Regions from separate parts of the Streptomyces diastaticus subsp. diastaticus genome, predicted to be linked through region 2. Evidence: riboswitches for the same ligand, from Rfam matches in the RefSeq annotation. Region 2 holds a riboswitch; each other region holds the start of a gene.

Evidence for each region. Region 2 has a riboswitch for cobalamin ahead of metE (5-methyltetrahydropteroyltriglutamate--homocysteine S-methyltransferase). Riboswitches for the same ligand answer to the same signal wherever they lie in the genome.
Region 1: another riboswitch for cobalamin. It lies ahead of Sdia_RS10015 (SCO2321 family membrane protein); the one in region 2 lies ahead of metE (5-methyltetrahydropteroyltriglutamate--homocysteine S-methyltransferase).
Region 3: another riboswitch for cobalamin. It lies ahead of Sdia_RS30620 (GHMP family kinase ATP-binding protein); the one in region 2 lies ahead of metE (5-methyltetrahydropteroyltriglutamate--homocysteine S-methyltransferase).

Annotation. Positions count from the first base shown of each region.
Region 1 is NZ_BLLN01000003.1:348,098-358,554, forward strand. Features, by position in the region: gene Sdia_RS09985 (bifunctional glycosyltransferase 87/phosphatase PAP2 family protein) at 1-830, shown strand, start outside; gene Sdia_RS30020 (hypothetical protein) at 1,046-1,177, opposite strand; gene Sdia_RS09995 (ECF transporter S component) at 1,764-2,762, opposite strand; gene Sdia_RS10000 (ABC transporter ATP-binding protein) at 2,852-5,047, opposite strand; gene Sdia_RS10005 (CbiQ family ECF transporter T component) at 5,109-6,242, opposite strand; gene Sdia_RS10010 (SCO2322 family protein) at 6,256-6,966, opposite strand; gene Sdia_RS10015 (SCO2321 family membrane protein) at 6,963-8,198, opposite strand; cobalamin riboswitch at 8,307-8,444, opposite strand; gene Sdia_RS10020 (glycosyltransferase family 4 protein) at 8,678-10,072, shown strand; gene Sdia_RS10025 (class I SAM-dependent methyltransferase) at 10,066-10,457, shown strand, end outside.
Region 2 is NZ_BLLN01000005.1:28,674-39,130, reverse strand. Features, by position in the region: gene Sdia_RS18035 (IS110 family RNA-guided transposase) at 1-367, opposite strand, end outside; gene Sdia_RS18030 (hypothetical protein) at 678-1,004, opposite strand; gene metE (5-methyltetrahydropteroyltriglutamate--homocysteine S-methyltransferase) at 1,093-3,411, opposite strand; cobalamin riboswitch at 3,594-3,790, opposite strand; gene Sdia_RS18020 (3-hydroxybutyryl-CoA dehydrogenase) at 3,990-4,859, opposite strand; gene aceB (malate synthase A) at 4,856-6,451, opposite strand; gene aceA (isocitrate lyase) at 6,549-7,838, opposite strand; gene Sdia_RS18005 (short-chain fatty acyl-CoA regulator family protein) at 8,224-9,636, shown strand; one part of gene Sdia_RS18000 (IS5 family transposase) at 9,791-10,260, opposite strand; one part of gene Sdia_RS18000 (IS5 family transposase) at 10,260-10,457, opposite strand, start outside.
Region 3 is NZ_BLLN01000003.1:2,135,249-2,145,705, reverse strand. Features, by position in the region: gene Sdia_RS17445 (hypothetical protein) at 1-35, opposite strand, end outside; gene Sdia_RS17440 (PepSY-associated TM helix domain-containing protein) at 260-1,738, opposite strand; gene Sdia_RS17435 (hypothetical protein) at 2,192-2,536, opposite strand; gene Sdia_RS17430 (ferric reductase-like transmembrane domain-containing protein) at 2,701-3,615, opposite strand; cobalamin riboswitch at 3,915-4,066, shown strand; partial or broken gene Sdia_RS30620 (GHMP family kinase ATP-binding protein) at 4,290-4,706, shown strand; gene Sdia_RS17420 (transposase family protein) at 4,880-5,635, opposite strand; gene Sdia_RS17415 (hypothetical protein) at 5,751-6,083, shown strand; gene Sdia_RS17410 (cysteine synthase family protein) at 6,080-7,102, shown strand; gene Sdia_RS17405 (ATP-grasp domain-containing protein) at 7,099-8,358, shown strand; gene Sdia_RS17400 (MFS transporter) at 8,351-9,616, shown strand; gene Sdia_RS17395 (class I SAM-dependent methyltransferase) at 9,585-10,334, shown strand; gene Sdia_RS17390 (sigma-70 family RNA polymerase sigma factor) at 10,397-10,457, opposite strand, start outside.

The sequences.
Region 1 (10,457 bases), on a different contig from region 2:
CCCAGGTGCGGATGGCGGCGGCCGGCAGCCGGGCCACCGCGGAGGCGCACGGCGAGCAGATCCACGCCATCGAGCGGTTCCTCCTCCTGGACATCGAGCACCGGGTCAACCACGCCGTGGTCCGCACCGGCTGGCTGGAGGGTTTCCTCAACTTCTACTACACCTCCTTCCACTTCGTGGTCCCGCTGACCGTGCTCGGCGTGCTGTACGTCCGCCGGCCCGACGCCTACCGGTGGGCGCGGACGGCGCTGGGCTTCGCCACCCTGCTGGCCCTCCTCGGCTTCTGGCTCTACCCACTGGCGCCACCCCGGCTCATGCCGGCGCTGGGCTTCATCGACACCGTCCACGGCGTGCAGGACTTCAGCCGCCCGGACTACGGCTCGCTGACGGCCTTCACCAACCAGTACGCGGCGATGCCCTCGCTGCACTTCGGCTGGTCGCTGTGGTGCGGGGTGGTCGTGGTGGCTCTGGCGCCGAAACTCTGGATGAGGCTGCTGGGACTGCTCCATCCCCTCTTCACCGTCTGCGCGATCGTCGGCACCGCCAACCACTGGGTGCTCGACGCCGTCGGCGGGGCGATGGTCGTGGCCGCGGGCTTCGGCCTCGTCCACGTCCTGGCGGGGCCGCGGCCCCGTGTCAGGACCGGCGCGATGCGGGAGCCCGCTCCGCAGCCGGCGCCGGGGGCCGGGCCGGTGCCGGAGGCCGGGTCGGGGCAGGAGACCGGGCCGGTGCCGGAGGCGGTACGTGACGGAGCCACGCGGGCGAAAGGCGCCGGGGGCGGAGAACCGGAAGCCGAGGGAGAGGGGGGACGGGTGCCCAGCCCGGGATGAGGTCGGCCGAGCCGCGCCGGGTGGGCGTCGGGCCGGGTCGTCCGTTCCCGGACAGGCCGCAGGGCGGTTTCTCTCAGTGAGGGACACCGGCCAGGGGCCGGGCGTGGGGGCCCGCCCCGGCGTGCGGACCCGCCGTGGGGACCCGGCCCGGGGGACCGGGGCGTCCACTGGCATGGGCGCCATGCCCGGAGCCGGGCGGTTTGCGGCCCGTCGGCTCAGCAGCAGCCGTGGGCCTGCCGGAACTCCCAGACGGGTGCCGGGCTGCCGTAGCGGTCGTTCAGGTAGTTCACGCACCACTCGCTCCGTATCGCGGGGTTGGACTTCCGGACCGGGCCGGCGGGGGCCATCTTCTTGGCAGGGCAGGGTCGGGTCTGACCAGGCCGTAGGTGCCGGACGACTCGTCGGTGGCGCGCGGGTTCCACCCGCTCTCGCGCCCGACGAGTCGCTGAACGCCTGGTACCGCGCGTGGCCCGTCCACGTTCAGCTGCCGGCGATGGCCTGCGGTGGTCCTTCGGCGGACTGGGCCGGAGCCGGGTGAAGGCGAGGCCGATGGTGGGGGCGGCGCGGGCGGTGCCCACGGCGATCTTCTTCAGGACGGCCAGGCGACGCGTGAGGGCGAAGGGGAGGGGAGAGCCTTCCCACGGGGAGGAGGCCGCCGACCGGGAACGGTCCGCGGAAGCGCGTTCCGGCGGCAGCGTTCGGCGACGTCCCCCAGACGGCCGGGTGGTCGCCCGCCTGGCAACGCACCGCTGCACTACGCGTTGTTCGGGGGAAGGTCCCGTTCCGGAGAGTGGGCGGTTTTGGCAGGCGGGGCGTGCCCGACGGGGCCGGAAGTGAGTGAGCGCGGCTACCAAGGCGCAGAGGGAGGGCCGACGGGTCTGCGGGCGGCTCAGGAGCGTACTCCCCTGGTCTCACCCCGGGGGAGGGCTCCGGCTACCGGGACGCGGGTTCTTCGCCCGGCCCGTCCGGAGGTTCGGCGGACGCCCGGACCACGGACGCATCAGCGTGCTCCCCTCGCGCACGCGCCACGGACGTGCCCTCCCCGGCGCCGGAAGCCCCGGCCCGGCCCGGTCCGGCGTCCGCGAACCGCACCGGAGTGTCGAAGGCGGCCCTGCGGGTGGCCCGGCGCAGAGCCCGCAGGACCGAGGGGCCCAGCGTCAGGGCCAGCACCACGGTGAGGGCGGCGCGGGGCAGGTCCCAGCCCAGGGAAGTGGCGAGGCAGTAGACCAGGAAGCGGCCCAGGTTGTCGGCGACCGGGTCGCCCGGCACGAAGGAGACGCCGGTCGACAGACCCCCCAGATAGGTCCAGCCCTGGAGGTTCATCACGGTGCCGTACAGGACGGAGGAGAGCGCGCCGTAGGCGGCGACCAGCAGCAGTTCGCCGCGTCCCCGCAGGGTGTCGCGGCCCGGCAGCAGGCCCGCGCCCATGCAGACCCAGCCCATGGAGAGCATCTGGAACGGCATCCACGGGCCCACCCCGCCGGTCAGCAGAGCCGAGGCGAACATCGACAGGGCGCCCAGCACGAACCCGAACCCCGGCCCGAGCACCCGCCCCGAGAGCACCATCAGGAAGAACATCGGCTCGATGCCCGCCGTCCCCGCGCCGAGCGGACGCAACGCCGCCCCCGCCGCCGCGAGCACCCCGATCATGGCGATGGCCTTGGAGTCGACCCCGTTGTCCGAGATGGTCGCGACCACCACCCCCAGCAGCAGCGGCAGCAGGGCCGCGAAGAGCCACGGGGCGTCCTGGGCGTGGGCCAGGCCCGACTCCGGGGAGGCCAGCAGCGGCCAGCCGAAGGCCGCCACACCGACAGCGCTGACCAGCCCCAGCGCCAGCGCCGACCGGAGGCCGATGCGCACCGCCCGGGTCTGCCGCTGCACCGCCTCGCCGCCCGGGCCCTGTTCCCCCGGTGCGCTGCCGATCGTCCGCACCCTCCACCGGGATGTGCCCTTCGCGGTGGAGAGGCCGTTCGGCACGGTGCTTTCCTCGGCGGTCCCGTCGGGTGACGCCGTACGCCGGCTCACCGTTCCTCCTCGGCGGCCGGAGCGGCGCCCTCGTCCCCGGTGGACGAGGCGACCACGTCTCCACCGCGGCCGGAGCACGCGCCGTCCGCTTCCTCGGGGGCCGGTGCCCGGCCGTCCTCGTCCGGGCCCGGCCCGGTGCCCGGGCGATCCGGCCGGCAGACCGGTGGTGCGCCGTCCTGCCGTCCGGCTCCCGGGCCGACACCGGCCCGGCCAGGCACCGGACGCGCCCCGGCGGCCCCGGCCGCCGCGGTCTCTTCCCCGGAGGCCCGGTCGGCTCGCTCGGTGTTCCGGGCCGCACCGGCACCTTCGGAGTCCTCGGTCGTGCCCGGGCCCCCCGGGGGCGGATCCCCGCCGTCTCGGCCAAGGGCCCGGCCCGGCTCCGCCCGCTCCGGGTGTCCGCCCGTACCGTCGTCGGACCCGGCTTCCGGCCCGGGCCCGGCGCAGACCGTCGGCTCGTTCAGGGCGGTGCTTACCTGGGAGACGGTGAGCCAGGGCTGGGGGGCAAGGATCTTGGTGACCTGGGGGGCGAACGAGGGGGAGGAACGGACCACGTCGGCCGTGGGCCCGTCCGCCACCGTCTCGCCCTCGGCGAGGATGACGACGCGGTGGGCGAGTTCGGCGGCCAGTTCCACGTCATGGGTGGCGAGGACCACCGCGTGGCCCTCCGCGACCAGGTTCCGCAGCACCTCGACCAGCCGGGCCTTGGCCGCGTAGTCCAGGCCGCGGGTCGGCTCGTCCAGCAGGATCAGCGGCGGGCGGGCGGTGAGGACGATCGACAGGGCGAGGGTGAGCCGCTGGCCCTCCGAGAGGTCGCGCGGATGGGTGGGGTCGTCGATGCCCGGCAGCAGGCGGGCGACGAGGGCCCGGCAGGTGCCCGGCGCGGCCGAGGCGTCGGCGTCGGCGGCGGCGCATTCGGCGGCCACCGTGTCGGCGGACAGCAGGTCCCGGGGGTCCTGCGGGACCAGACCGACGTGGCCGATCAGTTCCTGCGGCCGGGTCCTGTGCGGGGTGAGCCCGCCCACCCGGACGGTGCCGGAGAAGGGGTCGACCAGGCCGACCAGGGAGCCCAGCAGGGTGGACTTGCCCGCGCCGTTGCGGCCCATCAGAGCGACCGTCTCCCCGGCGGCGACCGACAACGACACCTCCCGCAACGCCTCGACCCGGCCTCGCCGCACCGCGAGGCGGGAGACGAGGGCGTACGGCTCACGGGTGCTGGTGCTGGTGCTGGTGTCGGACCCGTGCCGGGGCCTGCGCCCCGGGCCGAGGAGCCCGCGCAGCAGGGCGCGGCGCCCCTCGCGCCGCGGAGCGGGCAGATCACCGGAGAGCTTCGGCGGGGCGGCCGGCAGCGGTACCCCGCCCGGCGGCGGCACCGGCACCCCGGCCAGCCGCTCACGCAGCCCGGCCGCCCGGCGGCGCGCGTCGCGGACGGTCAGCGGCAGCGGGACCCAGCCCGCCAGACCGCCCAGCGCCACCACCGGCGGGCGGACCGGCGAGACGGCCAGGACCTCGGCCGGGGGCCCGGTGACCAGTGCCGCGCCGGGGGCGGCCAGCAGGGCGACCCGGTCGGCGTACTGCACCACGCGCTCCAGCCGGTGCTCGGCCAGCAGGACGGTGGTCCCCAGATCGTGGACGAGGCGCTGGAGCACCGCCAGCACCTCCTCGGCGGCGGCCGGGTCGAGCGCCGAGGTCGGCTCGTCCAGGACGAGGACCGCGGGATGCGGGGTGAGCACCGAACCGATCGCGACGCGCTGCTGCTGGCCGCCGGACAGGGTGGCGAGCGGGCGGTCGCGCAGATCGGCGAGGCCCAGCAGATCGAGGGTCTCCTCGACGCGGCGGCGCATCACGCCGGGGGCGAGACCCAGGGACTCCATGGCGTAGGCGAGTTCGTCCTCGACGGTGTCGGTGACGAAGTGCGCCAGCGGGTCCTGGCCGACCGAGCCGACCACGTCGGCGAGTTCACGCGGTTTGTGAGAGCGGGTGTCGCGGCCCGCGACGGTGACCCGGCCGTGCAGGGTGCCACCGGTGAAGTGCGGCACGAGGCCGTTGACCGCTCCCAGCAGAGTCGACTTGCCGACCCCCGACGGGCCGACGAGCAGCATCAGCTCGCCCTCCTCGACCGTGAGGTCCACCCCGCGCACCGTCGGCCCGGGCGCACCGTCGTACCGCACCGAGACGTCCTCGAACCTGATCACACCGCACCTCCAGGAGAGCCCTGCCACCGCACCACCGCACCGCCGCCGACCACCCCGCCGCTCACGTCCCCTCCGAAGGCCGGGGTGCCACGAACGCCGGGACCAGTCCCAGCAGCACCACCGCCGCAGGCCACAGGGGCAGCTCCGGGGCGGCCAGCGGCACCGTCGGCGGGTCGAGCTGCTCCGGCGCCAGCGAGCCGAGCCGGACGAGGAGCGCGGCGACCGCCACTCCCGAACCGGCGACCACCCAGGCACGCACCCCCCACCGGTCCGGCCGGTACCGGCTGCGCACGCTCCGCCGCCCGCCGAGCCACAGCCCGGCCAGTGCCGCCGCCAGCCCGAGCGCCAGCACCGGGACGCCGAACCCGCCGCCCTGGTCGGCGAGGAGTCCGTACGTGCCGAGGCAGACGCCGATCAGGCCGCCCACGGTCAGTACGGCGGTGGTGCGCCGGACGGCGGACGGGACGGCGGCGGTCCGGCCGTACCCGCGCGCGTCCATCGCGGCGGCCAGCGCGACCGACCGCTCCAGCGCCCCCTCCAGGACGGGCAGCCCGACCTGGAACAGGCCGCGCAGTCCCCGGTCCGGCCGGCCGCGCAGCCGCCGGGCCGCGCGCAGCCGGCGGACGTCGGCGACCAGGTTCGGGGCGAAGGTCATGGCGACCACCACGGCGACGCCCGCCTCGTACAGCGCGCCCGGCAGGGACTTCAGCAACCGCGCCGGGCTGGCCAGCGCGTTGGCCGCACCGACGCAGATGAGCAGGGTCGCCAGCCGCAACGCGTCGTACAGCGCGAACAGCAGCCCCTCGGCGGTCACCCTGCCGCCGAGCCGCACCCCGCGCGCCCACTCCGGCAGCGGTACCTCGGGCAGGGTGAACAGCACGTGGGTGCCCGGCACCGGTGAGCCCAGGACCATGGCGAAGAGCAGCCTGATGGCGATGATCACCAGGCCGAGCTTGACGAAGGCGCCGTAGCTGCGCGCCCACGGCGAGCTGGTGCGGCGCGCCGCGACCACGTACCCGGCGACGCCGATCAGCAGGGCCAGCAGCAGCGGGTTGCGGGTCCGCGAGGCCGCCGCGGCCAGCCCCAGCGCCCACAGCCACCACGCCCCGGCGTGCAGCGCGTTGGAGCGCGTCGCGAGCGGGGCGAGCAGTGCCGGGCGTAGCCGGCGGGCCTGCTGAAGAGGGCCGTGCGCCATCGTGACCAGCCGCTCAGCCGCGCCGGCGGCGGGACTGCCAGAAGGCCGCCACGCCCAGCACGGCCACCGCACCGCCCCCGACGAGGAGCCCGGCCGAAGGACCGCCCCCACCCGGAGCGGAACCGGAGTCCGCCTCCTCGGTTCCGGGGGAGGCGTCGGAGGACGCCTCGGCGGACGGCTTGCCCGCCCCCGGGACCTGCTCGCCGCACCCGGCCGCCGGGTAGCCGTCGATGGCGCAGAGCATCGCCGAGGAGTCGTACCGCAGCGGCGGGGCGACGGCCGCCAGCGCGTCGGCGGTACTGGCGTCCTCCTCCACGCTGGCACAGGCGGTACGGGGCTTCGGCGGGCGCTCGCCCCCGGGGGCGTCGGCAGCGGTGCCGAAGTCGAGGACGAGCGCGATCCGCTTGCGCCCCGCGCGCTCGTCGGTGTCCTCGCAGATCTTGGCGAAGGCCGCCTTCGAGCGGGGCGCGGCGGAGTCGTCCGCCTCCGCGCTCACCGCGAACCGGAACCCTTGCACCGAGCCGTCGTCCGGGCGGAGCTGGGCCGGTCCCTGGGTGGCGTAGCTCCACGTGGAGCCCTCGCGCTCCCAGAACGACCAGTACCGGTACCCGGCGGCCTGCGCGGGTGCCGCCAGGAGCACGGCCGCCAGCAGGCCGAGGAGCAGCGCGAACCCCGCCCGCAGGGTGCGGCGGGCGGGGCGGGACGCGGCGAGGCCGGGGGTCACTTGCGGCCGGACTTGTTGCGCAGGCTGATCATCAGGCCGACGCCCGCGCCGACGAGCAGGCCGACCCCGACGATCCACCAGACGCTGATCTGCGGGCCGTCCTCGTCCGCCGCCTGCTTCGCGGAGTCCTCGGCACTGGGCGTGTCCTCCGCGGACTTCGGCGCGGGGCCGGTGGCGTTCAACCCGGCGACCAGGTCGGTTCCGCCGAAGGAGCGAGGGTCGGTGCCGGTGGCGTGGGCGGTCAGGACGAGCTGGGCCCAGGCGGACGGGCCGGACTGCTTCGCCCAGGCCGGGCCGTTCTTCTCCAGCCAGGCCAGCGGCTTCTTCGCGGCGTCGGTCAGCCCGGCCGCGTGGAGCGCGGTCACCGCGTCGGCGGTGTTGCCGGTGTCGGGCTGGTCCTCGGCGCCCGGCATGGCGGAGGTCAGGTGGCCGTCCTTCTTGAGGACGTCGGCGAGGTGGGCGGCGCCGTTGGCGGCGGCCGCGCGGGCGTCGGCCGGCTTCTCGCAAGCGGTCTGCGCGGCGGACTCGCCCTCCGTGACGACGAGGGAGGAGCCGAGGCCGCCGAGGACTCCGGCGGCGGTGGCGTCCTCGTTGGCGGTGAGGTCGCCGTTCTTCTCCGGCTGGAAGGCGAAGGCCCCGCCGTCGGCGCACTTCAGGCTGAGGCCGAGCAGGGCGTCCTCGGGGGTCTTGTCCTTCTTCGAGGTGACCGTGTCGGCCTTCGTGCCGGTGGCGGCGAGGGCGCCGACCACCAGCGAGGTCGAGTTGGTGTCGGTGTCGCCGCCGGGCACGTACCCCCAGCCGCCGTCGTCGTTCTGCGCCGCCTTCAGCCAGTCGACGGCCTTGCCGACCGCCTCGTCGTGGCCGCCGAGCGCGGCGAGCGCCTGCACGGCGGTGGCCGTCTGGTTGGTGTCGACCTGCGTCTTCGCGTCGCAGTCGGACGACGGGTCGGCGCGGAACGGGGCGAAGGAACCGTCCTCACACTGCTGGCCGGTCAGCCAGTCGACGGCCTTCGCGGCCGGCTCGACCCCGGCGGTGTGCTGCGCGAGCAGCGCGAGGGACTGGCGGTAGACGCCGTCGTAGGCCGGGTCGCTGTCGCCGTACAGGCCCGAGGGCAGCTTCTTGACGGACGGGGCGGGGGAGTCCTCGGCGACGGCGGCCGGAGCGAAGGCGGCCGACGCCGCCGTCAGTGCGGTCAGCGCGGTGAGCGCCAGGGCGCTGCGACGGACGGTCATGGGTGGGAGCCCTCTCCTGAAGGAAGCCGGGCACGGGCGCACGCAAGCGCCGGGCTCCGGCTCCGTATGCCTCGACGGTGCCGGCCGCCGGAGGTCTCCGGCGGCGTGAGCCGGTCATGAGTCCGAGGAGGCATTCCGGCTGTGCCGGCCCGACTGGCGGGCGGCTCACGGCTGCGGGTCAGCGCCGGATTCCCACCGGCTTCCCCTCACACGGTCCTGACGACGACCCGGTCACTGTACCGGTGCGGGCGGACCGTGGGCCGGGGCCGCCGTCCGGGCGGTCGCGGGGGCCGGGAGCCCGTACGGCGCCCCGGTCCCGGCCGTGGTGCGAATCACCTGTTCCGGGGGTCCTGAACGGGCTACCTGCCGGTAGATTCGATGCTTCGTGAACGATCAAGACCGACCGCGCCGAACTTGTTGCGGATCGGAGTCCCGGCGTAACCTCCCGGGACGTCGGGCTGGCAGAAGGGGGCCGGGTAGTGACCGCTGAGGCCATGGAGGCGGACCCCGCGCGACAGGAACCCGCCCCGGAACCGGCCTCGGGCGATCGATCCGCGGACGAGGGCCGGCCCCTGCGCATCGCCCTCCTCACCTACAAGGGCGACCCCTTCTGCGGCGGTCAGGGTGTCTACGTCCGCCACCTCTCCCGCGAACTGGCCCGCCTCGGCCACCACGTCGAGGTCATCGGTGCCCAGCCCTACCCCGTCCTCGACGAGGGTGTCGAGCTGACCGAGCTGGCCAGCCTCGACCTCTACCGCCAGCCCGACCCGTTCCGCACCCCGGGCCGTGGCGAGTACCGCGACTGGGTGGACGCGCTGGAGGTCGCCACCATGTGGACCGGCGGCTTCCCCGAGCCGCTCACCTTCAGCCTGCGCGCCCGCCGTCACCTCGCGGCCCTCGCCGGGCGGTTCGACGTGATCCACGACAACCAGACGCTCGGCTACGGCCTGCTCGGCGGTGCCCGCGCGCTCGGCGCCCCGCTCGTCACCACCGTGCACCACCCCATCACCGTCGACCGGCAGCTGGAGCTGGCCGCCGCCGGCTCCTTCACGCGCCGCCTCTCGGTCCGCCGCTGGTACGGCTTCACGCGGATGCAGAAACGTGTCGCCCGGAAGCTGCCCTCGGTGCTCACCGTCTCCGGTACCTCCCGTCAGGAGATCGTCGGCCATTTCGGCGTCCGCCCCGAGCGGGTCCACGTCGTCCACATCGGTGCCGACACCGACCTCTTCTCGCCCGACCCGTCCGTCGCCGAGGTGCCCGGCAGGATCGTCACCACCTCCAGCGCCGACGTGCCGCTCAAGGGCCTCGTCCACCTGGTGGAGGCGCTCGCCAAACTCCGCACCGAGAACCCCGACGCCCACCTGGTCGTCGTCGGACGCCCCGCCGAGGACGGGCCCGTCGCCCAGGCCATCGAGCGGTTCGGCCTGACCGGCGCCATCGAGTTCGTCAAGGGCATCAGCGACACCGAACTGGTCGACCTGATCCGCTCCGCCGAGATCGCCTGCGTCCCCTCCCTCTACGAGGGGTTCTCGCTGCCCGCCGCCGAGGCCATGGCCACCGGCACCCCGCTGGTCGCCACCACCGGCGGCGCCATCCCCGAGGTCGCCGGGGCCGACGGCGACACCTGCCTCGCCGTGCCGCCCGGCGACGCCGGAGCCCTCGCCACCGCCCTCGGCAGGCTCCTCGCCGACCCCGGGCTGCGCCGCCGCCTCGGCACCGCGGGCCGCGCCCGCGTCCTCGCCAAGTTCACCTGGCGCCAGGCCGCCCTCGGCACGGTCGCCCACTACCGCCAGGCCATCGCCGGGAGCCCGGGCCGCCCCGCCGCCCCGGCCACCACCGCCCGACCCGACCGCGAAAGCAGGTCCACGTGCTGACCGTCGACTTCACCCGCTTCCCGCTCGCCGCAGGCGACCGCGTGCTCGATCTGGGCTGCGGCGCGGGCCGCCACGCCTTCGAGTGCTACCGGCGCGGCGCGCAGGTGGTCGCGCTGGACCAGAACGCCGAGGAGATCCGCGAGGTCGCCACCTGGTTCGCGGCGATGAAGGAGGCCGGTGAGGCCCCCGCCGGAGCCACCGCCACCGCGATGGAGGGCGACGCCCTCAACCTGCCCTTCCCCGACGAGTCCTTCGACGTCGTCATCATCTCCGAGGTGATGGAGCACATCCCCGACGACAAGGGCGTCCTCGCCGAGATGGTCCGCGTGCTCAAGCCCGGCGGCCGCATCGCCGTCACCGTGCCCCGCTACGGACCCGAGAAGAT
Region 2 (10,457 bases):
GGGCGTGCGGCATCGTCCGGGCCGCGTCCGCGATCACCGCCGCGTCCTTGGCGTCGGTCTTGGCCTCGCCCGGGTAGAGGTCGGCGATCCGCCGCATGGCGAGTCCGGGCAGGTAGGCGACCTGGCAGCCCGCGTCCCGGGCCACGGTCAGCGGGAGGGCGCCGATCGAGGCGGGCTGGTCCACGATCACCAACACGGTGCCGAACTTCGCGGTCAGCTTGTCGAGAACGGCCCGCAGTTTCGGTTCGCTGTTGGGCAGCGGCTTGTCGAAGACCTTCTTCCCGGCCGGGGTGAGCCCGTGGCCGTGATGGTTGCTCTTGCCGACGTCCAGGCCGAGGAACACGCCCACGCCTTCGATCTCGAACATCGCGCCCTTCCCAGGGGTGTTGACGGTGCCGGCCTCGGCTCGGGTGTCGTGCTCGCGCATCCACGTTATGCAGACCTGCCGCCCGCGAACCGCCCGGCATTGCACCGGACCGGACGGTGGCCGGACCTCTGATCAGCGTCTCCGACGAACACCCCCGGGCCCGGTGACACCACCCCCCAGGTCATTCCTTCGACAGGGGGACACAGTCATGCCGGGCCCAGAGGCCAGCGGCCCCGTTGCGGAGCCGCAGAAAACATAACGGGGGTGTGCACACCCCAGATGTTGTGTCGTGATGAGAAATTAGGTATACCTAAGTTCGATTACGGTCGGGCGAGTGCCGCCTTTTCGAAGCCCGCCCTGACCCGGCGACGCCGCGTGCCTGCCGGGCCCGTCGGCGCATCTCCGCGGTCAGGGGCGACGAGGTCTCGCGTGACCCGTCCGTGCCGGCGGTGTCGAGTGCCTCGGCCACGGTGTCCAGGAACTCGCTCAGGTCGGTCAGGGTGTCGCGCAGCATGCGCAGCTTGGCGGTCTGGCTGCCGAGCTGTCTGCGCATGGCCAGCAGGCTTTCGAACTGCTTTTCGGGCATGGCGATCATGGGTTTGCCGTCCACGACGACCTGCCGCGGCTTGCCGGGCACTGACGGTCCGCCTTCCTGTCCTTGGTTGTGGCGGTGCTCTCGGAAGGGCCGGGACGCCTGTGGCGTCCCGGCCCACTGCCTTCTTCGGTCAGGAGGCGGGCAGCTCGCTCCGGACGGTGCGGGCGGCGGCGACCAGGTTTTCCAGCGAGGCGCGGGTCTCGGGCCAGGCGCGGGTCTTCAGGCCGCAGTCGGGGTTAACCCACAGCCGCTCGGCCGGGATCGCCTTGAGGCCGGTGCGCAGCAGGTCAGCGGCCTCGTCGGCGCTCGGGACGCGCGGGGAGTGGATGTCGTAGACACCTGGTCCGGCCTCGCGGGGGTAGCCGTGGGCGGCGAGTTCGCGCGCGACCTGCATGTGGGAGCGGGCGGCCTCCAGGCTGATGACGTCGGCGTCGAGGTCGTCGATGGCCTGCACGATGTCGCCGAACTCGGCGTAGCACATGTGGGTGTGGATCTGGGTGTCCGGCCGCACCCCGCTCGTGCTGAGCCGGAACGCCTCGGTGGCCCACGCCAGGTAGGCGTCCCGGTCGGCGGCCCGCAGCGGCAGGGTCTCGCGCAGCGCGGGCTCGTCCACCTGGATGACCGAGGTGCCGGCCGCCTCCAGGTCGTTGACCTCGTCGCGCAGGGCGAGGGCGACCTGGCGGGCGGTGTCGCCGAGGGGCTGGTCGTCGCGGACGAAGGACCAGGCCAGCATGGTGACCGGTCCGGTCAGCATGCCCTTGACGGGCCGGTCGCTGAGCGACTGGACGTACGAGGTCCAGCGCACGGTCATCGGCTCGGGGCGGGAGATGTCGCCGGCCAGGATCGGCGGGCGGACGTAGCGGGTGCCGTAGGACTGGACCCAGCCGTGCTGGGTGGCGAGGTAGCCGGTGAGCTGTTCGGCGAAGTACTGGACCATGTCGTTGCGTTCGGGCTCGCCGTGCACCAGGACGTCCAGGCCGGTCTTCTCCTGGAAGGAGATCACTTCCTGGATCTCTGCCTTGATGCGCTCCTCGTATCCGGCGGTGTCGATGCGCCCGGCACGCAGGTCGGCGCGGGCGGTGCGCAGTTCGCCGGTCTGCGGGAAGGAGCCGATGGTGGTCGTGGGCAGCAGGGGCAGCCTGAGGTGGGCGCGCTGGGCGGCGGTGCGCTCGGCGTACGGCTGGGAACGGCGGGCGTCTGCGTCCATCACGGCCTCGGCACGGGACCGGACGGCGGGGTCGCGGGTGATCGGCGAGCTCGTACGTGAGGCGAGGCCGGCGCGGTTGGCGGCGAGTTCCCCGGTGATGGCGTCGGTGCCCTGGGCGAGGCCCTTGGCGAGCGTGACGACCTCGGCGGTCTTCTGCTGGGCGAAGGCCAGCCAGCGCAGGATTTGCGGATCGACGTCCTTTTCCGCGGACGCGTCCAGGGGGACGTGGAGGAGGGAGCAGGAAGCGGCGACGTCGACGCGGTCGGCGAGGCCGAGGAGGGTTCCGAGGGTGGACAGCGACTTCTGCAGGTCGTTGATCCAGATGTTCCGGCCGTTGACGACACCGGCGACCAGGCGCTTGCCGGGCAGCCCGCCGACGGCCGCGAGGGCGTCCAGGTTGGCGGCCGCGGCATCGGTGAAGTCGAGCGCGAGTCCCTCGACCGGGGCCTGCGCCAGGATCGGCAGTGCGTCCCCGAGCCGGTCGAAGTAGGAGGCCACGAGCAGCTTGGGCCGGTCGGTGAGAGCACCGAGATTGCGGTAGGCGCGCTCGGCGGCGTTCAGCTCGGCCGGGGTACGGTCCTGCACGAGGCCGGGTTCATCGAGCTGCACCCACTCTGCGCCGGCCGCGCGCAGGTCGGCGAGCACTTCCGCGTACACGGGCAGTAGCCGGTCCAGGAGGGTCAGCGGCTCGAAGTCGGCGGGTACGCCCGGGGCGGGCTTGGCCAGCAGAAGATACGTCACGGGGCCGACCAGCACGGGCCGGGCGGTGAGTCCCTGGGCGAGGGCTTCCTTCAGCTCGCCGACCTGCTTGCCGGAGTCGGCCGTGAAGACGGTGTCGGGACCCAGCTCGGGGACCAGGTAGTGGTAGTTGGTGTCGAACCACTTGGTCATCTCCAGCGGACCGACATCCTGGGTACCGCGCGCCATCGCGAAGTAGCCGTCCGTCGCGTCGGCCTCGACCGCGGAGCGGTGCCGCTCGGGGATCGCGCCGACCATGACGGTGGTGTCCAGGACGTGGTCGTAGTACGAGAAGTCACCGGTGGGCACCTCGTGGACGCCAGCGTCGGCGAGCCGTTGCCGGTTGTTCCGGCGGAGTTCGGCGGCGGTGGCTTGGAGGGCGTCGGCGGTGACGCGGCCCTTCCAGTAGCCTTCGATCGCCTTCTTCAGTTCCCGGTTCGGGCCCTGGCGGGGGTAGCCGTACACGGTGGCCCGTGCTGCCGCGGCTGCGGACTTGGCTGTCACGGAGATCTCCTTCGCGAGATGAATCCCTGAGATCCCGGAGACGGGACGAGAGCGCGAAGGGTGTGACGGACCGGACGGACCCGACCTCGCGCGGCACTGGCGCGGTCGTTCCGTCTGGTGTGTTCGCCGACCCGCCCTCGAGGTCACCGGGATGTCCGCGCACGGATCGGTCCGCGCGCGGGCAGTTGGCAGGTCTTCGGACTCGCGGGCACGTCCTTCGTCGTAAAGGACACCTACTGGCCGTCGCTTCCCAGGCCCGGTACGTCGGACCCAGTGCGTATGACGGCGGTCGTTCCCGCTCACCGCTGCGGGGCAGTCCCGGATTCCCACCGGGTTCCCTCTTGCGACACCCCGACTGGCGGACGGGGCGAACCAGCTGCTGCGGTCACCCTACGGGGTGGCGCCGCGAAAGGAAGAGTGCCGTCCATCATGCGGAAGGCGGGTCGGGCGTCCCGGCGGGTGGCAGCGGTGAGGGGCGGCGAACGCCGCACTCGCGCTCACCGCCCCTTCCCGCCGTGCCGCAGGGACCCTCACCCCTGTGGCGCCGCGGGCCCCTCGGCCCGCGTCGTACCAGGCCCTCAGCCCTGGGCGTAGCTGTGGAACCCCCGGCCGGACTTCCGGCCCAGCAGTCCCGCCTCCACCATCCGCTGGAGCAGCGGAGGAGGAGCGTAAAGAGACTCGCGGAACTCGTCGTAGAGGGACTCCGCGATGGACACCACGGTGTCCAGGCCGATGAGGTCGGCCAGTTTCAGCGGTCCCATCGGGTGGGCGCAGCCCAGTTCCATGCCCGCGTCGATGTCGGCGGCGGTGGCGAACCCGGACTCCGCCATCCGCACGGCCGAGAGCAGGTAGGGGATGAGCAACGCGTTGACGACGAAGCCGGCCCGGTCCTTGGAGCGGACAACCGTCTTGCCGAGCGTCCGGGACGCGAAGTCCTCCACCAGGACGGTCGTCCCGGCCGACGTGTGCAGCGAGGTGACCACCTCGACCAGCGGCAGGACGGGAACGGGGTTGAAGAAGTGCAGGCCGACGACCCGGTCCGCCCGGGAGGTGGCCATGCCGAGCCGCATCACGGGCAGGGAGGAGGTGTTGGTGGCGAGGACGGCTGCGGGGTCTTCGACGATCTTGTCCAGGGCGGCGAAGACCTCGGTCTTGGCGTTCGGATTCTCGATGACGGCCTCGATGATGAGCTGCCGGTCGGCGAGATCGTCCAGGCTGCCGGTGAAGACGAGCCGGGTACGGGCGTCGGCGGCGGCCTCGCGGCTCAGCTTGCCGCGTCGTACGGCTCGGTCCAGGGAGCCGGCGATCCGGTCCCGCGCGGCGCGTGCGGCGACCGCGTCCACCTCGCAGACCACGGTGTCCAGTCCGGCCCGCGCACAGACCTCGGCGATCCCCGCGCCCATCTGCCCGCCGCCGACCACGCCGACGCGGGTGACGCCGGCGCTCACACCTGCACCTGCGATCGGCGCACGAGGTGGCGGGTGTAGGCGTCGGGGGTGAAGAACAGCGGCAACTCACCCGCCAGCGCGGTCTGCTCGAAGAGGGGGCGGATGTTTTCGGCCGAGGCCCACGGGTATTCGGCGCCGAGCGCCGTGATCTCGTCGGCGAGCAGTTCGAGCACCGTCTCGCGGTCGATCACCCGATGCCGCAGCCACTGCCAGATCTGCACGCGGGCGATCTCGGCGGTGGCCGCGTCCTCCATCAGCCCGTCGAGGGCGACCGCGCCCTGGCCGCGCAACCAGGCGGCGTAGTACCGCAGTGTGACGGAGATATTGGTGCGCACCCCGTCAGCGGTGGGCGGCCCGCTGATCCGGCGCACGGACAGCAGGTCGGCCGGGGCGACCTCGACGTCGTCGCGGGTGCGGTCGAGCTGGTGGGGCCGCTCACCGAGAACGCCGTCGAACACGTCGCGGCAGACGCGGACGAGTGCCGGATGGGCGACCCAGGAGCCGTCGAAGCCGTCTTCGGCCTCCCGCTCCTTGTCGAGGCGGACCTTGGTGAAAGCGGCCTCGTTCGCGGCCGGGTCCTTGCCCGGCACCTGGGCGGCCATGCCGCCGATGGCGTGCGCGCCGCGCCGGTGGCAGGTGCGCACGAGGAGTTCGGTGTACGCCCGCATGAAGGGGGCGGTCATCGTGACCTTCGCCCGGTCCGGGAGGAGGAAGTCGGTGCGGTGGCCGAAGGTCTTGATGATGCTGAAGAGGTAGTCCCATCGGCCGGCGTTCAGTCCCGCGCTGTGTTCGCGCAGTTCGTGGAGGATCTCCTCCATCTCGAACGCGGCGGTGATCGTCTCGATGAGGACGGTGGCGCGGATCGTGCCGCGCGGGATGCCCAGCAGCTCCTGGGCGAGCAGGAAGACGTCGTTCCACAGCCGGGCCTCGTACCTGTTCTCCAGCTTGGGGAGGTAGAAGTAGGGGCCGTACCCGGCGTCGATCTGCCGCTGGGCGCAGTGGAAGAAGTACAGGCCGAAGTCGACGAGCGCGGCGGGCACCGGGCGGCCGTCGTACTCCAGGTGCTCCTCGTCGAGGTGCCAGCCGCGCGGCCGGACCATGATGGTGGCGAGCCGGTCCCCCAGCCGGTACTCCTTGCCCTCGGGCGTGGTGAAGTCGATCCGGCGCTCGATGGCGTCCAGGAGGGTGAGCTGCCCGCCGACGACGTTGTCCCACAGCGGGGCGGTGGCGTCCTCGAAGTCCGCCATCCACACCTTGGCACCGCTGTTGAGGGCGTTGACGGCCATGCGGCGCTCCGGCGGCCCGGTGATCTCCACCCGGCGGTCGGTCAGACCGGGCGCGGGCGGCGCCACGCGCCAGTCGGCGTCGGCCCGGACGCGGGCGGTGACCATGGGGAAGTCGAGAGGCGAGCCGGACGCCAGTCGCAGTACCTGCCGGCGGCGTTCCTTCATCAAGTCCCGTCGACGCGACGCGAACGCCTCGACGAGCTTGCCGACGAAGGCGAGAGCGGCCGGGGTGAGGATCTCGTCGTGCCGGTGACCGGGCGCGGCGAGGACACGGAGCTGCTGGTGGGTGGGTGCGGTGGTGGTCATCGGGCTCTCCTGGGAGGTGGGAGCGGAGGGGGACGGAGACGGTTCGTCCCCCTCCGCCGGCGGGGCCGGCCGCACGCGGGGCGTCCGGCTCGGCGGCCTAGTGGAACTGCTCTTCCTCCGTGGACCCGGCCAGCGCGGTCGTGGAGGAGGCCGGGTTGACGGCCGTGGAGACGAGATCGAAGTAGCCGGTGCCGACCTCGCGCTGGTGCTTGACGGCGGTGAAGCCCTGCGCCTGCGCGGCGAACTCCTTCTCCTGGAGATCCACGTAGGCGGTCATGCCGTGCTCGGCGTAGCCACGGGCCAGGTCGAACATGCCGTGGTTGAGGGAGTGGAACCCGGCCAGGGTGATGAACTGGAACTTGTAGCCCATGGCGCCCAGCTCGCGCTGGAACTTGGCGATCTGGTCGTCGTCCAGCGCGGCCTTCCAGTTGAAGGACGGGGAGCAGTTGTAGGCCAGCATCTGGTCCGGGTACCGCGCGTGGATCGCCTCGGCGAACTCGCGGGCCTGCGCCAGGTCCGGGGTGCCGGTCTCCACCCAGATCAGGTCGGCGTACGGGGCGTAGGCCAGACCGCGGGCGATGACCGGGGCCATCCCGTTCCGTACTCGGTAGAAGCCCTCCGCCGTGCGCTCGCCGGTGACGAACTCGGCGTCGCGCTCGTCGACGTCGCTGGTGAGCAGGTTGGCGGCGAGGGCGTCGGTGCGGGCGATGACGACGGTCGGCACGTCGGCGATGTCGGCGGCCAGGCGGGCCGCGTTCAGGGTGCGGATGTGCTGCGAGGTGGGGACGAGGACCTTGCCACCGAGGTGCCCGCACTTCTTCTCCGAGGCGAGCTGGTCCTCGTAGTGGATGCCGGCCGCACCCGCCGCGATCATCGCCTTGGTCAGCTCGAAGGCGTTCAGCGGGCCGCCGAACCCGGCCTCGGCGTCGGCCACGATGGGCGCGAGCCAGTCGGTGGTGTCGCCGGCGTTCTCGGCGGTGGCGATCTGGTCGGCGCGCAGCAGCGCGTTGTTGATCCGACGCACCACCTGCGGCACCGAGTTGGCGGGGTAGAGGCTCTGGTCGGGGTAGGTGTGGCCGGCCTGGTTGGCGTCGGCGGCGACCTGCCAGCCGGACAGGTAGATCGCCTGGAGCCCGGCCTTCACCTGCTGCACCGCCTGGCCGCCGGTCAGGGCGCCGAGCGCGTGGACGTAGTCGAGCTCGTGCAGCTGCCGCCACAGCCGTTCGGCGCCGCGCCGGGCCAGGGTGGCCTCCTCGCGGACGCTGCCGGACAGCCGGACCACGTCCTCGGCGCTGTAGGTGCGCTCGATGCCCCGCCAGCGCGGGTCGGTGGCCCAGCGCCGGGCCAGTTCCTCGGCCGCCTGCGTGCTCGTCCTCGCGTCCGCCATGACTGTCTCCGTCTCCTCGGTCTGTACTGGCTGCCAATTCCACCGTCCGGATGAACGGAGGTGGCACTACGTGTCGTCGTACGGGGATGCGGCCCGCCGTCACCTGGGAGGTGGAGCTGAGCAGTGTTGCCGGCGCAGATACCCGCCGCTGCCGGGATCTCCGACGTCAGGGCAGAAATCGTGCCCCGGTTCCGGGCTGTACCTGCCGGGTCCGGCGGGCCGCACTACGACTCTGGCACTGGCACTGAGTGCCATCAAGCGGGGACGTCTGCCAATCCTTGCGAATCTTCTCGCCGCTTTTTGCCAATGTTGCGAAGGCTCGGAGGGGGGATGTCTCCCTTACGCTGAACCGCGACGGAGGCCCAGCTGCCGAGGGAGCGGTTCGGTGAGCAAGACGTACGCGGGTGCGCGGCTGCGACGACTGCGCGAGGAGCGCCGGATGAGCCAGGCGGACCTCGCCCGCGTGCTCGCCATCTCCCCGAGCTACCTCAACCAGATGGAGCACGACTCCCGCCCCCTCACCGTGCCCGTCCTGCTGCGGTTGACCGAGGCGTTCGGCGTGGACCCGGGCTTCTTCTCCGAGCGGGACACCACGCGCCTGCTGGCCGACCTCCGTGAAGCCCTCGCCGGCGAGATCGCCGAGTCCAAGGTGTCCGCGGCCGATCTCGGTGACCTGGCCGCCCGGCTGCCCGGCGTCGCCAAGGTCCTGCTCGACCTCGGCCGCCGCAACCAGGAGCTGTCCGAACGCCTGGCCGGGGCGGCGGACGGCCGGGACCGGGACCGGGGAACCACCTCCACGCCGCACGAGCAGGTCCGTGACTTCTTCTACCGCCGCCAGAACTACCTCCACGACACCGACCTGGCGGCCGAACGCCTCGCCGCGGAGATCGGAGTAAGGCCGGGGGAGGTGATCGGGGCCCTCACCACGAGACTCGCCAAGGAGCACGGCGTTCACCTGGCCGCCGCGCCCGGCGCACGGCTGCACCGCTACGACGACGCAAGCCGCACCCTTCACCTGTCCTCGCGGCTACGGCCCGGTCAGCGGGCCTTCCGCATGGCGACCCAACTGGCGATGCTCGAACACGGCGAGGGCCTCGACCGGCTGGCCACCGAGGACTTCCCGCCCGGATCGCCCACCCACGCGCTCGCCCGCATCGGCATCGCCAACTACTTCGCAGCCGCGCTCATCCTGCCCTACGCCGCCTTTCACACGGCGGCCGAGGAAGCCCGCTACGACATCGAACGTCTCACCGACCACTTCGGTCTCGGCTACGAGACCATCTGCCATCGGCTCAGCACCCTCCAGCGCCCCAGGCTCCGCGGGGTGCCGTTCTCCTTCGTCCGCGTCGACCGAGCGGGCAACCTTTCAAAACGCCAGTCGGCGACCGGCTTCCACTTCTCCCGAGCCGGCGGCACCTGCCCTCTCTGGAACGTCTACGAGGCGTTCGCCGCCCCGGGACGCATCCACATCCAGATTGCCGAAATGCCCGACGGGCAGCGGTACTTGTGGACCGCGCGAGCCGTCACCCGCCACCGCGGAGGCTGGGGCGAGCCCGGCAGGACCTACGCCGTCGGTCTCGGCTGCGAGATCCGCCACGCCCACCGCCTCGTCTACTCCGACGGCCTCGACCTCACCAGCGCCTCCGCGGCCACCCCCATCGGCATGGGCTGTCGCGTCTGTGAACGCCTTGACTGCTCCCAGCGGGCCGCACCACCCCTCGGCCGGCAGCTGCTCATCGACCAGAACAGCAGCACCTTCGTGCCCTTCCCGGTCGAGGACATCCAGGCCGTCGACTGACGAGAGCAGCGGATCTTTCGGCAGGCGCACGATCGTGCCGCTCGAAGACTCCGAGCCTGGCCAGAAGTCCCAGAAGAGTCCCAGGGATACTCCGCGACCCCCTTCCTGCCTCACGTTCGCCAGGTCAGAAGGGGTTTCGGTCTAACTGATCGTTTCAGAATGAGGTTCGCAGGCGGCGGAGGCATATGAGGCTGCAGGCCAGTTCGAGCAGGCCCTGGTGAAGATGGGCGCGTCGCTCGTAGCGGATGCGGAGCCGTTTGAACTGGTGCAGCCAGGCGAAGGTGCGCTCGACCACCCAGCGCACCTTGCCCAGTCCTGAGCCGTGGGCGACACCGCGTCGGGCGATCACCGGTTCAACGCCGCGCTTCCACAGCAGGCGGCGGTACTTGTCGAAGTCGTAGCCCCGGTCGGCATACAGACGCCGGGGTTTTCGGCGGGGGCGTCCTCGTAGACCCCGGATCGGTGGGACCGCGTCCAGCAGAGGCAGAAGCTGGGTGACGTCGTGCCGGTTGCCGCCGGTGAGTGTGACGGCCAGCGGAGTTCCGTGGCGGTCGACGATCACATGATGTTTTGAGCCGGGACGGGCGCGGTCGACCGGCGAGGGCCCGGTGTGATCCCCCCTTTGAGAGCCCGGACATGGGACCCGTCCACGGCGCAGTCGTCCAGGTCCAGCAGGCCGGCGCGGCGCAGCTCACTCAGCAAGATGGCGTGCAGGCGGGGCCAGACACCGGCCTCGGTCCAGTCCCGCAGCCGGCGCCAGGCCGTCACCCCCGAGCAGCCCACGGCCTCCGCGGGAACGTCGCGCCAGGCGACACCGGTCC
Region 3 (10,457 bases), on a different contig from region 2:
CCCGCTCGGGTCACGGTGGTGGCCGTCAGTTCCACGGAGTGCTCCTCGACGTTCTCAGCGCGAGCCGTGAAGGGGTCGACGGCTCGTGACGACTCAGAAGTCGATCACCACCTCGTCCGAGTTCCCCAGCGTCAGGGTGAAGGGCGTCACAGCACTCGTTCGGGCGATCACGAAAGGGCGGCGCGAGTGCACCACAATGCCCCTCCCGGTCACCGGGTGTGGCTGGGCCAGGGCCTGACCCAGCCACACCCGGTAACGGTCAGCTCACCGGCCGACCTTCCGGAGACCGTCGCGCCCGGAGCCCGAGCAGCACATCGATCGCCAGGAAGACCAGCAGGCTGATGCCGAGCAGCGGGAGGAACCACCCGACGAAGGCCACCACGGCAATCAGCGGGACGAGCAGACCGACAGGCAGAGCGCGGAGCCCGCCCCTGGGCATCGGTTTGCCCACCGTGCGCCCTGCCGGACGCCGGAGCCACCACATGCGATAGCCCCACACGATGAGGAGCAGCAGCACTCCCACCAGCGCCGCCAGGGCGAGCTGATTCGGCAGGCCGAACAGGTACCCCATGTGCGCGTCGATGCCGAACCGGGTCAGCTTGGCCGGCAGGGGGTAGTCGGCGAAACGCAGCTCGGACAGGATCTCGCCGTTCCGCGGGTCCACGGAGACGGCATCCAGATGCACGGGGACCTGCTTGTCGGACTCAGCGACCTTGTACCCCTGGCCATCCGTGGGCATCGTGACGACGACGCCGGCGTCCACCCCACGGGCCGCCGCGGCCGCCACGGCGGCGTCCAGGCCGACGTCCGGGCCGCTAGCCTCGGATCCGCCCGTGTGCTGGCCGCCGTGACCTTCGTGTCCCGCGTGCTCGTCGTGGGCAGCGCCCTCCTCCCCCGGGGTGAACTCGGCACCGAGCACAGGCGTCGCGCTGCCCAGGCCGTCCTGCACCGCGCCGATCCGGGCACCGGCGTACGTGGACCAGGTCAGCCCCGTGGCAGAGATCATGATCAGCCCCACCGCGGCCCAGACACCGAGGACAGCGTGCCGGTTCAAGGTGCGGGAACGGCCCTTGTCCATTCCTCGGCGCGGCAGGAGGAAACCGCGTGCGCCCGGCCTGCCGCGCCGGCGCCCGATCCAGAGCATGACGCCTCCGAGGACGACCACCCAGAGCCAGCTCGCGGCCAGTTCGCTGTAGATCCGCCCGGGTTCGCCCAGGTGCAGGTGGCGGTGGAACTCGGATATCCAGGTGCGCAGCGGGAGCGCGCCGGAGCTGCCGTACTGGACCAGTTCCCCGCGGACCTCCGCGGTGTAGGGGTCGACGAAGACCGCCTGGGACTTGGAAGCCCCCAGCGACGGGTCCGCGAAGAGCACCCGGGTGGTGTCCTCGGCCTCGGCGGGAGCCCAGACCGACGTGACCTCGAGCTCAGGGTGCGCTGCCCGCGCTGCCTCCACCTGCTGTTCCAACGGCAGACGCGTGCCGTTCTCGGGTGCGGAGACGCTCAACTCGTGCCGGTAGACGAGCTTCTCACCTGGGATCGACAGCGCGTAGAGCATTCCGCTCAAGGCTGTGACCAGGAGGAACGGAGCTACCAGCAGGCCGGCGAAGAAGTGCAGGCGCAGTACCAGGGGCCGCATCGCGGACCAGGCACTCGTCCCCGGGGGTTTCTGCGCTACGTGCTCGGCCACGGCTTTCGGTGGGGCGGGGCGGGCGTCCGGGACGCCGGTGGTGTCAGTGATGTCGTATCCCTGGGGGGGGGCGGCACGCCGGTGTGGGAGCACACTGGCTGCCCGCGCGGTGGCGGGTGCCGGGGTGGAGCCGGTTCGCCCGGCCCCCCTGGGTCAGGGATGGACGAGACGCGGCGGGGTCGGTGCGAGGTCGGCCTCCGGAACGCGGTCGAAAGCGTCTGCGGGGCGGCGGGAGCCGACCGGTGGACCGCGCCGCGTGACCACGTGCCCGAGTACGAGGTGACCGGCTGCGGGAGCGGACCGGGGAGCCGGGAAGCTACGCGGCCGGACAACCACCAAGGGCCCCGGAAGCGGCATGCGGAAGGTCCGGACGAACTCCGCGCTCGCCACGTGGGCCAGCTGCGTCAGCGCCCGCTCTCCGTGGGACAGCCACCAGGCGCAGCCCAGGGCCGCGAGAAGGTGGGCGGCCGTCATGGAAGAAGTGTCACCGGTCGCCAGCGTGTTTCAGGCGAAGGGGTTCGCCGCGTCCGGCATCCCGGCCCCTCCCATGTGCGCACCTGGGTACGCGTGAGAGGACGAGCCCGGTTCAGGAACGGTGTGGGCCCAGCTGAAAGCCGCGTGCAGCAGAAGTTGGGTGCCGAGCGTCCCCGCGCAGATGGCGAGGGGTCCGCGGGCCCGTCCGGCGGCGAACCACGCGGCCACGACGATCGACCAGAACGCCGCGACCAGCACCTCCGGGGAGACCGCATGCGCGGAGGAGAGCGCGTGGCCGCTCCCCGCGAGGCTCACGCACACCAGCGCGAAAAGGAGGGCCCGCACGGCACGCACGAGGCTCTCGGTGTGGCTCACAGTCCGCCATGGTGACGGGGAAGGGCTCGTTCCGCATCGATGCGAACCCGTCATATGCCGCTTTGTCCTCAAGGTTGTCGCGAGCCGCACACCTGGGAACCGGAGCAGGGACTGAACCGTACGACCGCCGGCACGACGGCGGTCGTCGTCCACCTCCGGGACCGTCAGCTGTGGTGCGGATGCGGACTGGTGGAGGGCGGCTCCACTGGCCGCTCGCGCCCCCCGTCCCGTCCCGAGAGCGCCACGACGAGCAGAGCCACCGCTACACCTGCCACGACGACGCGGCCCGCGGCTCGCAAGGTCCACCCCGAAAGCCGGCGGACCGACTCCGGTTTGCCCAGCCGTTCACTCCGTCGCGCCGGCCCGACCAGCCTCGCCAGCAGCAGGACGGCGACAGGAATCTGGAGCAGCCAGAGCACGGTGCGTGGCCACTCGCCGTACCAGACGTTGGTGCCGTACAGCAGCGTGTGCCAGACGCTGAGCACGTAGACGACGATCACGAAGCGGTGCAAAACCCGCCAGGTCCTCGCTCCGATGCGGTGGCGCACGTAGAAGAGCAGCCCCAGCGGCACGGCCAGGTAGAGAGCGGCCTGCCCGATGGGGATGGCGATCTGGCCTGTTCCCGAGTCGTACCAGCCGGGGACGAAGGAGTCAGCGAAGGCTGCCCACAGTCGTTCGGCCCAGCCGAGCTGCGCCTCGTACCGGACCAGTTCCGCGGCGAACATGAGGGCGTGCGCCAGCATCAGCGCCATCGTGGTGAGGCTGGTCGTGCGGTGCCAGCGCTCCAGGGTCTGCGGCGAGACGCGCAGCGCTTCAGGCCTGGTACCGGAGACCAGCAGACCGATCATCACCGTCCCCCACGCCCACAACAGGGCGGACCAGCCGAACGCCTGACTGAGCAGGTAGATCCAGTACGTGCGGGCGTCGTCCATGAAGGGCATGACCGCGACTGTCGCGGAGGTACCGGACTCCATCCGGACGTACAGGAAGACGAAGACGGCGGCGGTGACCCCGACCGCGGCGGCGGCGTCCGGCACGGCGAGGCGAAGATCACCGCGAAGGGTGACGCGCCCTCCCACACGGCCCCGGTTCTTACCGGAGCCTCTCTCCGTCTCGTCCTGGGAAGCCGTTTCTGGCGACAAGGCGAAGCCTCCAGGGTCGGTCACCGAGCGCTCGGTGAGGTCGTGGGGCCCAGTGTGACGGGACAGGCCAGTCGGACGCAGTCGTTTTCCGGCCACAGATCAACACTGCTGTCTCACGTGTGTACTTCCGTACCGCTCCTCCCTCCCCCACCACTCACATCAGGACACCGCTGAACCGCCCCCTGTCGCATCGGAGGCACCGCGTCTACGCTGACGCTGCAATCGCTCCGTACCAAGTGACCGCACTGGTACGGCGTAAGAGGGAACCCGGTGGAAATCCGGGGCTGTCCCGCAACGGTGTGCGAGAACCCCCGAACTCCGACGCCACGCACCTGGCCTCCAGCCAGACCGAGGCGCCGTGGCACTTCCCGCAAGCCCGGTCACCTGCCGGCCGCACCCGCCCGAAGTTGTCTGGCGGGTCCGACCACTGCGACCTCGAGGACCGGGTCGACGGTCACGGCGCCTTCGCGGCGAGCGCGCCGCGACCTGTCCTCCTCCTCGCCCGTGTCTGGTGCACGGCGTCGGAAGGAGAGCGAGCCCGTGTCCCTTTTCCGCCACTTCTCCCCGACCGAAGACCCCGCCGTGGCCCGTCGGCCAGAGGGGGGCCGACGGTGCTGAACTCCTTACCGGAGGTCCTTGAGAACCACGCTCCGCGCTCGCCGACGGTCTGGGGAGCGTGCCATGGGACCCTGGGCGAGCTGTACCAAGGCCCCCTGCCTTCCGGCGACGACTCCGACATCGCCCTGGTCTCTTTTCCGGTACACGGTCTGACCGCCCGAGTGGGCTTCACCCCGGGCGCCGCCCCGCAGAAGAGGGCCGGGCTCCGCCCGAAGGCGGCCGAGGCCGCTCGCCTGTTCCTGGACCACCACGGCCTGGCGCCGCCGTCGGGGACCTGGAGCCATCAGTCCGAGCTCCGTGTCGGTGTGGGGATGGCAAGTTCGACCGCTGACATCGTGGCCACGCTGCGCTGCCTCCACACCTACCTCGGCATCCCCTACGACCTGGACACGGTGCTACGCGTCCTCTCGTCGATCGAGCGTGCCGACAGCGTCTTCCTCGACGAGTTCGCCCTCCACCTGAGCAACCGGCACCGGATAGTGCGGCGCCTGGGCACCGCACTGCGTTTCCACACCGCGTACATCACTGAGCCGGGCGTGGTGGACACCGAAGCGGTCACGAGGACATTGAGGGTTTTCCCACCTCACGCTGTCGCGTGGTGCAGGACGAGAACGGCCTTCACCACGTCGGTGATCCGGTTCGTGCTGCAGCGGAGCTTCCGTAGCAGTCGCCAGCCCTTCAGGGTGGCCATGGCCTGCTCGCCGAGGCAGCGGATCTTGGCGTGCGTGCTGTTGTGCCGGCGCTGCCACCGCTTGAGGCGACGGCCACGGAAGGGCACCCGGACCGGGCAGCCGGCACCTTGGTATGCCTTGTCCGCCCAGCACTTGAGTTCGGCAGCGGCGAGAGCTTCGATGATCCCGTGAGTGCGGGCCGCAGTCAGGTCGTGGGTGGAGCCGGGCAGCGCGGGCGAAGCCCACAGCAGGCGGCCGAACGGGTCGGTGAGAACCTGGACGTTCATGCCGTGACGTTTGTGTTTGCCGGAGTAGTACCGGGTGTCGGCGGCGATTCGGTCGATCGGCAGCAGGGTGCCGTCGAGGATCACAAAGGCCAGGCGGCTCGCGGTCCGCATGACCTGGGCCAGGCTGGGAGCGAGCGTGGCCAGGACTTCTATCGCCTCGCGGACATAGCGGTAAACCGTTGCGACCCCGATGCCGAACCCGGCGGCAAGCTGGGCGTAGGTGTCACCGCAGCGCAGATGCGCCAGAACCAGAAGGGCCTGGCGGCCCGGCGTGATGCGCCGCCACCGGGTGCCGATCTCACGACGGCGCGCAGCCAGGCGTCCGGCGAGGTGGCGCAGATGGTCACTGGACAGGTCGATCGCCGATGGGTAGACAAGCACGCGAAGCTCCTGGTCGGCACGGGTGATCTTGGTCGTGAACCCGTCTACCAGGAGCTTCACCGCTTCGCATAACCCGCCAACCACCGGCCCACATCGTCAGGTTGGAAAGGGCTCATTGCAGCAGTTCTACCGCCGAAGGCCGGACGCGTACGGACAGGCTCTCACCGGTCTGCTCGACGGCTTCTCCGCTCGCGACCCCGTGGCCGTCGCCCGCGCCTCGACGCAGAGCGCGGCGCTCTCCCAAGAGGTACTGCCCAAAGAGACCTTCGAAACGGTCCTCGCTCACCAGGGACGTTTCGGAGCCGACGGCGTCTTCGTCGCCCACACCGGCTGCCTGGTCGGATACCTCTTCTGCCGCCCCTTCTCCGGCCGCACCCGCTCGGACCTGACGGCGTTCTTCGCGTCGCTGGGCCATCAGTGCTCTTTCGCCCAAGGAGGATTCAGGTGATCCACCCCCATGTCGCCGACGCCCTGAAGGCGCCGGACCTGGTGCGCCTCGACCACGGACTCGTACTGCTCCGATTCGAGTCGATGAAGATCTACTCCGCCCTGGGAGCCGTGCGTCACCTGCTGGACGAGGGTGTGGTCCGGCCCGGACAGACCCTGATGGACAGCTCCAGCGGCATCTACGCCTACGCGCTGGCCCTCGCCTGCCACCGCTACGGGATGCGGTGTCGCATCGTGGCCTCCACCACGGTCGACGCGACGACTTTGGCTCAACTGGAGGTACTCGGCGCGGAGGTGGAGCAGGTACGCCCTTCCAGCGATCTCAAGCTCGACCAGGAACTGCGCGTACGACGGGTGAAGGAGATCCTGGACCGCCACCCCGACCGCCATTGGATGCGCCAGTACCACGACGCCATCCACTACCTCGGATACCAGGAGGTCGCCGACCGCATAGCGGAAGAACTTCCGGGGCGCCCGCTCACCCTCGTCGGCGGCGTCGGCTCGGGCGCGTCGACCGGCGGGCTGGCCGAGCGGCTCCGCACCCAGGACTCGCGAGTCCGGGTGGTGGGCGTCCAACCCTTCGGCAGCGTCACCTTCGGCAGCCAGGACCACCACGACCCGGAAGCCATCATCGCGGGCATCGGCTCCGCCATCCCGTTCGACAACGTCCGGCATCACCTCTACGACACCGTGCACTGGATGAACTTCACCCACGCCATGTCCGGCGCCGTCGCCCTGCTGAAGGAGCACGCGGTCTTCGCCGGGCTGTCCACCGGGGCGAGCTACCTCGCGGCCACACACGAGAGCCGCCATCGGCCCGACCGCGTCCACGTGGTCATCGGCGCGGACACCGGCCACCGGTACGTGGAACGCGTCTACGCCCGGCACGCCGAGGCACTCGACATCGCCTCCCTCAAGCCGGCCGAGGTCGCGACGCCCGCGGCCATGACCATGCCCTGGTCGGTCATGGCCTGGAACCGTTCGCAGGCCAGTGCTGCGCACCGGACGGAGGCGGCATGAGCATCGTCTGCCTGGAACTGCTCACCTTCGGCCTCGGACGCCTGGTCAGCGCGGCCGATCTGCTGGACGAGCGTCTCGTCCTGGTGACGCGGGACCCCTCCTACTACGCCTACGAACTCGACCGACTCCCTCCGGGGGCGCTCGACGTGGTCGAGGCCGACACCTTCGACGTGGACCGGGTGGCCGAGGTCATGAGGGCCGTGCCGGATCTGAGAGGTCTGGTCAGCTCCACGGCCACCTGGATGCTGGTCGGCTCGGAACTCGCCGCACGTTTCCGCCTGCCCGGACTCGACCCCTCGGTACTTCGCCTCACCCGGGACAAGCCCTCCGTCCGCAACCGCCTCCAGAAAGCCGGGCTGTCCCGAGGCCGGGCTCTGGAGGGCTTCCTGGGAGCACCGGACGCCGCCCAGCTCGTCCTCAAGGAGGTCGGCCTGCTGGCGGTCCTCAAGGACACGGCCGGGACCGGCAGCCAGAACGTCTGGCTCGTACGGGACGAGGCCGAGTTGACGACGGCACTGCACGAGGCCACCGGGCGCAGCCTCATGGGGCAGCTCTTCGCCGAACCGTTCTTCACCGGGCCGGTCTACAGCGCCGAGACACTGACGTGGGAAGGACACACTCGGCTGCTCGGCGTCTCCAGTCGAGTCATGTCCGCGGAACCGTACTTCCGGGAGGAGATCACGTCATTCCCGGTGCGCTTCCCGTCGCGGCGCCAGGAGGAACTGGAACGGTGGATAGTGCAGGTCCTCCGGGCCGTGGGGTACACCGACCGGTTCTCGCACACCGAGTTCGCGTTGACCTCGGACGGTCCGGAGGTGATCGAGATCAACCCGAGGATCGGCGGAGCGCTCGTTGGTGAGGGCATGTGCACGGCCCTCGGAACCAACGTCTACGAAGCGGTGCTGGAGACGGCTCTGGGCCGGCGTCCCGGCCTCATCGACGCCGAACTCCCAGGCGGGCCAGCCGTGGCCTTCGTTCTCGGCTATCCGGCCGCTCCAGGAATCCTCACCGGGGTGGCGGGCCTGGACAGGCTACCGACGCTGCCCGGCCGTCCCGCCTGGTACCCGACGAAGCGGATGGGCACCCTCATCGAGCACCTGGACGACAGCAGGGGGTACGCGGGCATCGTCTACGCCGAGGGAGAGACAGCCGAACTCGCCACGCACCACGCGGTCGCGGCGGCGAACGGCGTCCGGGTCGTCACCGAGGCAGCGCCCGGCGCCGTCCGGGGCGCTCCCGAGGTGTCAGGTGCCTGACGAACAGACGCACCGGCCACCAGGCCTGCGACAGACACTCGCCACGCTGAGCGGACCACTGCGCTTCCTCCTCTTCAGCTCCTTCCTCATCCCTCTCGGAAGTTTCATGGTGCTTCCGTTCATGTCCGTCTTCCTGCACGAGCGACTGGACATGGGACTGGGGACGGTCGGGGTGATCCTCGCGGTCGCCTCCCTGGTGCAGTTCTCGGGAGGGGTGGTCGGCGGAGCGATGGCCGAACGCGTCGGGCTGCGCCGCACGATGGTCTGGGCACTGGTGATCCGCACAGCCGGCTTCATCGGTCTGCTCCTCGCCCTGCGGTGGCCGCCCCTCGCGATGGGCGCCCTCCTTCTCACCTGCTGCGGTGCGGCGCTCTACCTTCCGGCCAACAAGGCCTACCTCGTGAACGGGGTGGACGAGGAACGCCGCCCGGCTTTCCTGTCGGCGGGCAACGCCGCGCTCAACGCCGGCATGGCCGTCGGCCCGCTGATCGCCGGTCCTTTCGTCCTCTCCTCCCCCGGCTGGCTCTTCCTCTCCGTCACCGGGCTGTTCGTCATGGTCACGGTCGGCCATGCTCGTCTGCCCACCGAGGCGGCCGGGGAGACCGGCCCCACCGTCCACGGAACAGGCGGACTTCTCACGGGGATCGCAGGCCTGCCCTTCGCCGCCAACGCCCTTGCCTTCTACCTCTACTTCCACTTCCAGCACTACCTGGCCGTGTACGCGGTGGAACGCACCTCCAGCCAGTTCTACAGTCTGGTCCTGCTGCTCTGCTTCGTCCTCGTCATCGTGGTGCAGCCGCCGGCCTCCGGCCTGATCCGACGCATGCCCTACCCCCTCGCTCTGGCGGTCGGCTTCGCCGGGCTCGCCGCCGGGCTTGCGACGCTCGCCATCGGCACCACCTGGGCGCTGCTGGCAGGCGGCGCTCTCATCACGCTCGGCGACATCGTGCTGTTCCTCAAGAACGACCTGGAGGCCCTGCGCCGCAGCCCTCGCTCCGACGCCGTGGTCTTCGGCCAGCAACGACTGGCCGCCGGCCTCGGTGCGTGCGCGAGCGGTGTTCTCGGCGGACAGCTCTACGGCCTGGGGCAAGGCCTCGGTGACACCGGATGGTTCTGGCTCCTCGCCGCGGGGCAATGTCTCCTCCTTCCTCCCCTTCTCCTCCTCCGCCGTCCCCGCGTGCGGCGGCGCCCTCCGTACGACATGAGCAAAGGAGCAATGACGACCGATGACACGAACCGGCGGGTTCCAGGACGATGACTTCTGGACGGAGTTCCACGACTTCCTCTTCTCCGGGCAACGCTACGCACAGGCCGAGGAACTGCTCGACAACTCCCCGTTGCTGCGGTTCCCGGAAGGCGTGCGAGTGCTCGACATGTGCTGCGGCCCCGGCGTCTTCGCCGAACCGCTGGCCCGGCGGGGCTACGACGTGACCGGAGTCGACCTGAGCCCGGCCATGATCGACCGGGCGCGCGCACGAGCCGCGGAGACCGGCGCCGAGGTGACCTACCACCGGGAGGACGCGCGGACATACACGCCGGAGAAGGGCTTCGACGTCGCTCTCAACCTCTTCACCTCCTTCGGGTACTTCGAGGACCCGGCCGACAACGCGCAGGTACTGCGCACCCTTCGGGAGAGCCTCGTGCCCGGCGGCACGCTCGTACTGGACCTCGCCGGGAAGGAACTGCTGGCCCGGAAGGTCACGCCGCCCAAGGTCGTCCGCAGCGGCGAGGACCTCATGGTGCAGACGGACACGGTGCTGGACGACTGGGCCCGGCTGCGAAGCGACTGGGTGCTCGTCCGCGGCGACCAGGTCACGCGGGCGGCCTTGGTGTGGTTCGTCTACAGTGCCGTGGAACTCCGCGAGATGGCGGCGGAGGCGGGCTTCACCTCTATAGAGATCTTCGGCGGGTTCGACGGCCGACCCTATGACGAGAAGGCCGAGCGTCTCATTCTCCGGGCGCGTCGGACGGCCTGAGAGAATCGTGCGGGTACCCCCTCCGGGGTACCCGCACGGTCTCCCCTGGCCGATCTGTCAGCTCAGACCGCCATGGGTACCGGTGCCTCTTCTTCCAGCAGCCTCGCCAGGTTGGCGCGGGCG